Linked DNA regions of Actinocorallia herbida. The protein of the gene in region 1 interacts with the protein of each later gene in a pairwise test. Links are inferred from orthologs where the notes say so. Each region holds a gene or a part of one and is shown in the gene's direction. Other genes may lie near its edges.

The links.
Region 2: the proteins of ndk (region 1) and EDD29_RS44680 interact in binary tests that used the Escherichia coli proteins (3 or more experiments, as listed by UniProt). The link is inferred for Actinocorallia herbida from one-to-one orthologs.
Region 3: the proteins of ndk (region 1) and EDD29_RS05250 interact in binary tests that used the Escherichia coli proteins (3 or more experiments, as listed by UniProt). The link is inferred for Actinocorallia herbida from one-to-one orthologs.

The regions. Positions count from the first base shown.
Region 1 is NZ_RJKE01000001.1:7,729,994-7,732,983, reverse strand. What follows is about bases 35-2,875. They hold ndk (nucleoside-diphosphate kinase), read left to right. Parts: upstream 35-1,170; coding sequence 1,171-1,581; downstream 1,582-2,875. Other genes in these bases: mreC (rod shape-determining protein MreC), read left to right, coding at 2,872-2,875; EDD29_RS35190 (rod shape-determining protein), read left to right, coding at 1,835-2,872; EDD29_RS35200 (hypothetical protein), read left to right, coding at 35-1,144. In the rest of the region: more of EDD29_RS35200, read left to right, coding at 1-34; more of mreC, read left to right, coding at 2,876-2,990. UniProt on the Escherichia coli protein: Major role in the synthesis of nucleoside triphosphates other than ATP. The ATP gamma phosphate is transferred to the NDP beta phosphate via a ping-pong mechanism, using a phosphorylated active-site intermediate.
Region 2 is NZ_RJKE01000001.1:9,775,334-9,778,463, reverse strand. What follows is about bases 115-3,095. They hold EDD29_RS44680 (5-formyltetrahydrofolate cyclo-ligase), read left to right. Parts: upstream 115-1,292; coding sequence 1,293-1,898; downstream 1,899-3,095. Other genes in these bases: EDD29_RS44670 (potassium/proton antiporter), read left to right, coding at 2,953-3,095; EDD29_RS44675 (NAD(P)-dependent oxidoreductase), read left to right, coding at 1,909-2,892; galU (UTP--glucose-1-phosphate uridylyltransferase GalU), read right to left, coding at 353-1,258; glp (molybdotransferase-like divisome protein Glp), read right to left, coding at 115-321. Also shown: more of glp, read right to left, coding at 1-114; more of EDD29_RS44670, read left to right, coding at 3,096-3,130. UniProt on the Escherichia coli protein: Involved in the removal of 5-formyltetrahydrofolate.
Region 3 is NZ_RJKE01000001.1:1,083,484-1,086,387, forward strand. Bases 46-2,800 are described here. They hold EDD29_RS05250 (uracil-DNA glycosylase), read left to right. Parts: upstream 46-970; coding sequence 971-1,630; downstream 1,631-2,800. Other genes in these bases: EDD29_RS05240 (transglutaminase-like domain-containing protein), read left to right, coding at 46-131; modA (molybdate ABC transporter substrate-binding protein), read right to left, coding at 150-872; EDD29_RS05255 (serine/threonine-protein kinase), read right to left, coding at 1,620-2,800. Outside these bases: more of EDD29_RS05240, read left to right, coding at 1-45; more of EDD29_RS05255, read right to left, coding at 2,801-2,904. UniProt on the Escherichia coli protein: Excises uracil residues from the DNA which can arise as a result of misincorporation of dUMP residues by DNA polymerase or due to deamination of cytosine.

The DNA.
Region 1 (2,990 bases):
GCTGCTGGCCGCCGGCCTCGCCGCGCTGCTGCTCGGCGGACTGCTGGCCGGGCAGGCCGGCAGCACCTGGGCGCTCGGCGCCGCCCGCGCCCTCGCGGGCTGCGGCGCGGGCCTCGCGCTCGCCGCGGCCGCCGCCCTCGCGCTGCGCCAGCGGTCGCCGCTGCCGACCGCGGTCTTCTCCGGCACCCTCGTCGCCGGGCTGCTGCTGGCCATGCCCGCGGTGCTCCGCGCGATCCCCGACCGGCCCGAGGACTGGCGCGAGCCGCTCACCGGGCACCCGTGGGCCGCGGCCGCCGCGCTGCTCGCCGCGCTGCCCGTGCTCGCCCTGCGCGGGGTCCGCGCCCCGGTCCCGCTGCCCGCCGCCGAACGGGCCCAGCTGACGCTGCCGCTCGTGCCCGCGGCGGGCCTCGCGTTCCTCGCGGTGCTCGCCGTCGAGCGGGCGTGGGCCCCGGGCGTCAACCTGATCGTCGCCGCGCTGGGCCTCGCCGCGCTCACCGGCATGGCGCTGGCCGCCGGACGCGACGCCTCGGGACCGCTCGCGCCCGGACCGGTCCTGCTGCTCGTCGGGGTGCTCGTGCTGCCGGTGAGCGCGCCGCTCGCGGGGCTCACCGCCACCGCCCGCGGCGTCGGCGCGACCGAGCTGTGGCCCTTCGGCGCGGGCGCGTTCGCCGCGCTCGCCGCCGCCCTGTCGACCGTGCCCCTCGACGCGCGGGGCGCGCGCACCGCGGTCGGTGCGGGCTGCGCGCTGATGGTCGGGGGGACCGGCCTGCTGCTCGCCTACGACCCGCTGTCCGGCGGCCCGCTGCTGGGCCCCGCGCTGGTCTCGCTCGCCGGAGGCGCAGGGCTCGCCCTCGCCTCCTCGCTGCGCGACGCCCCGCCCGGCGCCTTCGGATTCGGGCTCGCGCTGTGCTTCCCCGCGCTGCTGAGCGGCAGCCTCATCGCCGGGTCGCTCCAGCTCGCCGGTCTCGGCCACGCGGGCGCCGGAGACGGCCCGCTGGACTCCCTCGCCTCCGCCCAGCGCGCTTGGACGGCGACCGCCCTGGGCCTCGCCGTGGCCGCGACGTGCCTGGTCCCGGCCGTGCAGGCCGCGGCCCGGCGCCGGGACGCACAGGACACCGATAGGCTTTCCCACCTACCCACCTGATCTGAACAACACTGGAGAACACAGTCGTGTCCGAGCGCACCCTGATCCTGGTCAAGCCCGACGGCGTCCGCAAGGGCCTGGTCGGCGAGGTCCTCTCGCGCATCGAGAACAAGGGCCTGAAGCTGGTCGCGCTCGAGCTGCGCACCCTGACCCGCGACGTCGCCGAGGACCACTACGGCGAGCACCGCGAGCGTCCGTTCTTCGGCGAGCTCGTCGAGTTCATCACCGGCGGCCCGCTCGTCGCCCTGGTCGCCGAGGGCCCCCGCGCCATCGAGGCGTTCCGCGCCCTGGCCGGTGCGACCGACCCCGTCAAGGCGGCCCCCGGCACCCTGCGCGGCGACTTCGCCCTCGAGATCGGCGAGAACATCGTGCACGGTTCCGACTCTCCCGAGTCCGCCGCGCGCGAGGTCAAGCTGTTCTTCCCCGAGCTGGGATGAGCCGCGGCGGGACTCCCGCCGCGCGATACGCACCCGCGAACGCACCGTCCGCCGTATGATCGGCGCGCGGTGCGTTCGCGTTTCCGGTCGTGTGGTTCCGTTTCGCTGTGCAATAGTCGAATCACGCGCGGAATTTCCGATGGCGTCCGCGGCCCGGTGACTGCCGCGGTCGTTGCGGTCGCGTTACGATGAACTCGCCGCTCCGACCGTCATCTCTGGTGCCACTGCCAGTAGGAAGGGCCCCCTTTTCTCCATGGGTAACAAGCTGTCGTTCCTAGGCCGTGATATGGCGGTCGACCTCGGTACCGCCAACACGCTCGTCTATCTGCGTGGCCGCGGGATCGTGCTCAACGAGCCGTCCGTGGTGGCCATCAACACCCACACGGGCAAGATCGTCGCGGTCGGGATCGAGGCGAAACGGATGATCGGCCGCACTCCCGGCAACATCGTCGCGGTCCGCCCGCTCAAGGACGGCGTGATCGCCGACTTCGACGTGACCGAGCGGATGCTGCGGTACTTCATCCAGAAGGTGCACAAGCGCCGGCACTTCGCCAAGCCCCGCATCGTCGTCGCGGTCCCGTCCGGCATCACCGGGGTGGAGCAGCGCGCGGTCAAGGAGGCCGGCTACCAGGCCGGCGCCCGCCGCGTCTACATCATCGAGGAGCCGATGGCCGCGGCGATCGGCGCGGGCCTGCCCGTCTACGAGCCGACCGGCAACATGGTCGTGGACATCGGCGGCGGCACGACGGAGGTGGCCATCATCTCCCTCGGCGGCATCGTCACCAGCCAGTCCGTGCGGGTCGGCGGCGACGAGCTCGACCAGGCCGTCATCACCTTCGCCAAGAAGGAGTACTCGCTGATGCTCGGCGAGCGCAGCGCCGAGGAGATCAAGATCGCGATCGGCAGCGCGTTCCCGACCGGCGGCGAGGACGAGCCCAACTACGAGATCCGGGGCCGCGACCTGGTGTCGGGGCTGCCCAAGACCGTCGTCATCTCCTCCGAGGAGGTCAGGCGCGCGATCGAGGAGCCCGTCAACGCCATCGTCGACGCGGTGAAGACCACCCTCGACAAGTGCCCGCCGGAGCTCTCCGGGGACATCATGGACCGGGGCATCGCCCTGACGGGCGGCGGCGCCCTCCTCAAGCACCTGGACGAACGCGTCCGGGAGGAGACGGGCATGCCGATCCATCTCGTCGACAACCCGCTCGACTCCGTCGTGCTCGGCACCGGCAAGTGCATCGAGGACTTCGAGTCGCTGCGCCAGGTCCTGGTGCCCGAGCCGCGGCGCTGATGCGTGACACCGGCAAGAACCGGCTCGTGCTGGGCGTCCTGCTCGTCGCGTCGCTGGTGCTCATCACCCTCGACTTCCGGGGCGGGGAGAACTCCCCGCTGAACGTGCTGCGCGGGGT
Region 2 (3,130 bases), 2.0 Mb from region 1 along the record:
CTGGACGACGGTGTCGGCGCCGTCCGGGAGCGGGGCGCCGGTCATGATGCGCGCCGCGGAACCCGGGCCGATACCCGTCGCCGCGAGGTCTCCCGCGGGAATGTCGGCGACGACGGGTAGCGTCACGGGGAGCGTGGCGAGGTCGGACGCGCACACGGCGTAACCGTCCATCGCGGAGTTGTCGAACGGGGGGAGGTCCACGGATGCGGACACTTCCTCGGCGAGCACCGTCCCGGCCGCCTCCAGCAGCGGAAGCTCCAGCGGGGGCAGGGGCGTGAGCCGGGCGACGATCGCGGCGAGGTGGTCGGAGACGCTTCTCATGCCCCCATGTATTTCACGCCGGAGGCGCTTTTCACGAAGAGCGGTCGGCCACGAACTCCTGGAGCCAGCCCAGGAAGTCGGCGCCGAGGTCCTCCCGCTCGGCCGCGAACTGCACGACCGTGCGCAGGTAGTCGAGCTTGTCGCCGGTGTCGAAGCGGTTGCCGCGGAACAGCACGCCGCGGACGCCGCCGCCGTTCTCCGAGGGCATCGTCGCGAGCGTGCGCAGTGCGTCGGTGAGCTGGATCTCACCACCGCGGCCGGGCGGGGTCTTGGCCAGGACGTCGAAGACCTCGGGGTCCAGGACGTAGCGGCCGATGACGATCCAGTTGCTCGGGGCGTCCTCGACGGAGGGCTTCTCGACCAGGTCGGTGACCTCGACGACGTCGTCCTCGACGTTGGCGGAGATGGCGGCGCAGCCGAACTTGTAGACCTGGTCGGCGGGCACCTCCATGAGGGCCACGACGCTGCCTCCGTACTGCTGGCGCACCTCGATCATGCGCTTGAGCAGCGGGTCGCTGGAGCCGATGAGGTCGTCGCCGAGCAGGACCGCGAAGGGCTCGTTGCCGACATGCTGGGCGGCGCAGTGCACGGCGTGGCCGAGGCCCTTGGGCTCGCCCTGGCGGACGTAGTGGATCTGCGCCAGCTCGGCGGACTCCTGGATGGAGGCGAGCCGCGCGGTGTCGCCCTTGTGCCGGAGGGCCTCTTCCAGCTCGTACGCGCGGTCGAAGTGGTCCTCGATGGAGCGTTTCGACCGACCGGTGATCATGAGGACGTCGGAGAGCCCTGCGGACACGGCCTCTTCGACGACGTACTGGATCGCGGGCTTGTCCACGATCGGCAGCATTTCCTTGGGCGTCGCCTTGGTCGCGGGCAAGAATCGGGTGCCGAGTCCTGCTGCGGGAACCACTGCCTTGGTTACGGGTGAGATGTCGGCCATAGGAAAAACCCTAGTCAACTGAAGGGAGTGTCGGGTGCAGGAAGACGTTAAGCCCTCGTTGCGAACCCATATACGTCATGCGAGGAGTGTCATACCCAGTCTCGAACAAGACCAGGCAAGCTCCGCGATACGCGACGTCCTCCTCACGGTCCCCGAGCTGGAGATGGCTTCGTCAATCGCAGCATATGTCTCAGTCGGTAACGAACCGGGCACGAGAAGCCTGCTGTTCGCGCTCTGGAAGCGTGGATCGTACGTACTCCTCCCTGTCGTCCGCCCTGACGGGGAATTGGACTGGGCCTCGTACGAAGGACCGGATTCACTGCGCGAGGGCCCCTACGGCCTTCTGGAGCCCACGGAGCCGGTACGTGGCGTCGACGCGATCAAGGCCACCGACGTCGTCCTCGTCCCGGCCCTCGCCGTCGACCGGCACGGCAGGAGGCTCGGCCGCGGCGGGGGGTTCTACGACCGGGCGCTGGCCCGCGTCGGCCCCGCGATCCTGACGGTCGGGGTCGTCTACGACGCCGAGTTCCTCGAAGAGGTGCCCGCCGAGCCGCACGACGTCCCGGTCCGCGCGGTCGCCACGCCATCGGGTTTCCACAGGCTGGGGACAGGGCCGGGAAACGTCGGCGCCGTCCCCTAGGGTGCGGTCCATGTGGAGGATCGCGGCGCTGCCGCCGCTGCCGGTGGAGCTCATCGACGCCCTGTTCGCCGAGGTGAGGGCGCACGCCGAGTTCGTCGTGCCGCGCACCCGTGACACCGCGGGCCTGCACGAGGCGCTCGCCGAAGCCGACGCCGTCGTCGGCGACTTCACCGGCGCGCTGGCCATGGACGCCGCCGCGGTCGCCGCCGCGCCGCGCCTGGTGTTCGTGCAGATGCCGCAGGTCGGCGTCGACAGCTGCGACCTCGACGCGCTGACCCGGGCCGGCGTCGCCGTCGCCAACACGCCGGGCGCCAACACCCGGGCCGTCGCCGAGTGGGCCGTCGGCGCGGCGTTCGCGCTCTGCCGCAGGCTCGCCTGGGCCGACCGGCGGATGCGCGAGGGCGGCTGGCCGCAGCTGGAGATCGGCGGCCGCGAACTGCACGCCCAGCGCGTCGGGATCGTCGGCCAAGGGGCCATCGGGGCCGAGGCCGCGCGGCTGTTCAGCGCGCTGGGCTGCCGGGTCTCCTACTGGAGCCGCACGCCCAAGCCGGAATCCGTCGCCGCCTACCTGCCGCTGGAAGAACTCCTCGCCGTCAGCGACATCCTCGTCGTCGCGCTGCCGCTCGCCCCCGAGACCGCCGGGCTCCTCGGCCCCCGCGAACTCGCGCTGCTGCCACCGGGCGCGCTGCTGGTCAACGTCGCGCGCGGCGGCATCGTCCCCGACGCCGCGGTGCTCGCCGCGCTGGAGTCCGGCGCGCTCGGGGGCGCCGCCCTCGACGTCTTCGAGACCGAGCCGCCGCCCGCCGGCGATCCGCTGCGCGCCCAGGAGAACGTCCTGCTGTCCCCGCACGCCGCGGGCGCCAGCGGTCAGGCCCAGATCGCCATCATCGGCGAGGTCGTGGCCAACCTCACCCGGCTCGTCCGAGGAGAGCCGGTCCAGCACGTCCTGAACGGCCTCGGCCCCCGCGTCATCCGCCGCCCGGCCGCCCCCTGAACGCCACGACGTCTCATCCCTCCTGATCCGTTCGGGATAATTGCCCGACGGAGGTGATCTGTGGGGCTTGACGAGTGGCTCGCGTTCGGCGCGGTGATGGTCCTTGTGGCGATCGTGGCGGTCCGGCTGTCGTACCGGCTCGGTCTGCCGAGTCTGCTCGCCTACCTCGGCCTCGGGCTCCTCCTCGGCGAATCCGGGCCGATCGGCATCCAGTTCGACGACGCCCAGCTCGCGCAGA
Region 3 (2,904 bases), 6.6 Mb from region 1 along the record:
ACGAGGCCGCGGGGGAGAAGACCTACCCCGAGGTCTACGCGCAGCCGCACCCCACGGTGCTGAGGGCGCTCCAGGAAGCCGAGGACTGCCCTTCGCTGGCCACGGGCGGCCTGCCTTCCGACCTCGACTGACGATCGGCCCACCGGGCTTTACGGGGCCTGGAAGCCGTACTTGTGGAACAGCGCCCGCGCCTCGTCGCCGGCGAGCCACTCGACGAAGGCCGTGGCCTCCGGCAGGTGGTCGGACTCGGCGACGGGAGCGACGGGGAACTCGGCCTTGACGTTGAAGACCGCCGGGATGGCGACGCTGCTCGCCGCCGCCCCGGCGGTCTTCATGTCGGTGAGGTAGACCAGCCCCGCGTCGGCCCGGCCCGACCTGACGAGGTCGAGCACGTCCCGGGAGTCGACCTCCTCGGACTTCAGCGCCAGGGGCACCCCGGCCTTGGTGAGGACCTGCTGGGAGTAGCGGCCGAGCGGCCCCACCGAGGTGCCGAGCACGATCCGCAGCTTCTTGCGCTCCAGTGACCGGACACCGGTGAGGCCGAGCGGGTTGCCGGGGGCGACCGCGATGGTCAGGGAGTCCGCGGCGACGACGTACGGGGTGCCGAGGTCGTCGCGGATGTCGTCCAGCGCGCCGACGTCGCCCGCCGCGACGACGTCGGCCCGGTCGACCTCGTCGGGCAGTTCCTGGGCGCCGCGGAATTCAAGTCGGAAGCGGACATGCGGGACATGCTGGTGATAGACGGCGGTGAGGTCGGACAGGACCTCGGTCATCGAGGAGCCCGCGAGCATCCGCAGGGTCACCGGGCCGTCGGAACCTGCGGCGCACCCGGTGGACGCGAGCAGCACGAGGGCGATCACCAGGGCACGCATGGGCATGACGATAACGGGATCAAGTGCGCCCGGCGTCCGGTAGCCCCAGATACGCCGTAAGGCCGCGTTCTGTCGGTGGGGGTGGCTAGGGTCGGCGCATGGACTTGATCGAGCAGCTTCCGGGGGACTGGCGCGACGCCATGGACCTCGATCCCCTCGCCACCGCCGCCCTGGGCTCCTTCGTCGAGGGCGAGTACACCGCGGGCACCGTCTACCCGCCGCGCGAAGACCTCCTCAACGCCTTCCGGCACACCACGCTCGCCGACGCGCGGGTGCTCATCCTCGGCCAGGACCCCTACCACGGCCCAGGCCAGGCGCACGGGCTCAGCTTCAGCGTCCGCGAAGGCGTGAAGCTGCCCCCGTCGCTGCGCAACATCTACAAGGAGCTGGCCACCGACCTCGGCGTCGCGCCGGCCGCGAGCGGCGATCTCACCCGCTGGGCCGACCAGGGCGTCCTGCTGCTCAACGCGGTTCTGACGGTCCGGGCGAGCGAGGCGGGCTCGCACGCCAAGAAGGGCTGGGAGGAGTTCACCGACGCCGCGATCCGCGCCCTGAACGCCAAGTCCGAGCGCGTCGTGTTCATCCTGTGGGGCGCCTACGCCCGCAAGAAGGCCGCCCTGGTGACGAACCCGCAGCACTTCGTGCACGAGTCCGCCCACCCGAGCCCGCTCAGCGCCCGCACCTTCTTCGGCACCCAGCCGTTCAGCAAGGCCAACAAGGCGCTCGCCGACTCCGGCCAGCCGGAGATCACCTGGTGAGCGTGCCCACCGCGGTGGCCGCGCCGTCGTTGAGGCCGTAGACCAGTTCGGATCCGGTGAGCGACAGGGTGACCGGAACCGCGCCCGCGCAGCCGGCTCCGCTCCCGCTCTCCAGGACGAGGATCTGCACGGCGTCGGCCTCGGTGAGGGTGAGGTCCTTGGTGCAGGCGGGCCCGGCGTGCTCGCTGGTGCCCACCTTGTCGCCGAGCCCTCCACCGGTGAGCGTGATCGTCAGCTTCTGCCCGGCGCCCTTGTCCCCGGCCCGCACGACCCGCCCCTGCCAGGTGCCCAGGAAGCCCTCGGGCACCGACAGCGGGCTCTTCGCCTGGGGCGCGGTGGTTCCGCCGTCGGCGTCCGCGCCGTCGGTGAGCGCCCACAGCAGCACGGCGAGCAGGGGGACGATCAGGAGCCCGGCGACCACCCCGACGACCATCCCGGTGCGCAGCCCGATCCGGGCCTGGACCGTCCCGCCGAGGGAGACCTCGGACTCGGCGGAGGCGGCCACGGGATCGGGGCGGACGGGGTCGGCGGCCCCGGGTCCGGTCGGCTCGTCGTCCTTCGCGCGGGCGGGGGACACCGTCGGCGCGGGAGGAGTCGAGGGGGACGCCGGGAGCGGCCCGATCAGGGGCGCGTCGCCCTCCTCCGGGACGACCGCGACGAAGGGCGATCCGTCGACGCCGCGCTTGGCCGGGGCGGTGCCGCGCGGCGGCGCGGGAGCCTCGGGGGCGGGCGCGGGGATCGCCTCGATGGAGGCGATCGTGTTGGCGGAGGAATCGGGCACGCCGGTGAACGCCGCCAGCAGGTCCGCGGTCGTCGGGCGGCGGCGCGGATCCTTGTCCAGGGCCCGGGAGACCAACGGCAGCAGGGCGCGGTCCAGGCCGGTGAGCCGGGGAGGGTCGTGCGCGATCCGGTAGAGGATCTCCGGCATGGTGCCGCCCTCGAACGGGCCGCGGCCGGTGCCGGCGAACGCGATGACGCAGCCCCAGGAGAAGACGTCGGACGCCGCCGACGGCTCGCCGCCTTTGACGATCTCGGGCGCCATGTAGGACGGCGTGCCGATGAGCTGCCCCGCCCGGGTGACGCCTCCGCCGGAGTCCAGCGCGCGGGCGATGCCGAAGTCGATGACGCGGGGCCCGAACGCCGACAGCAGCACGTTGGAGGGCTTGAGGTCGCGGTGGACCAGCCCCGCGTCGTGGATCGCCGCGAGGGCCGTCGCGGTCCCCACCGCCAGCGCCTCGAGGTCGGCCCCGGGCAGGGCTCCGTTCCGGCCGACC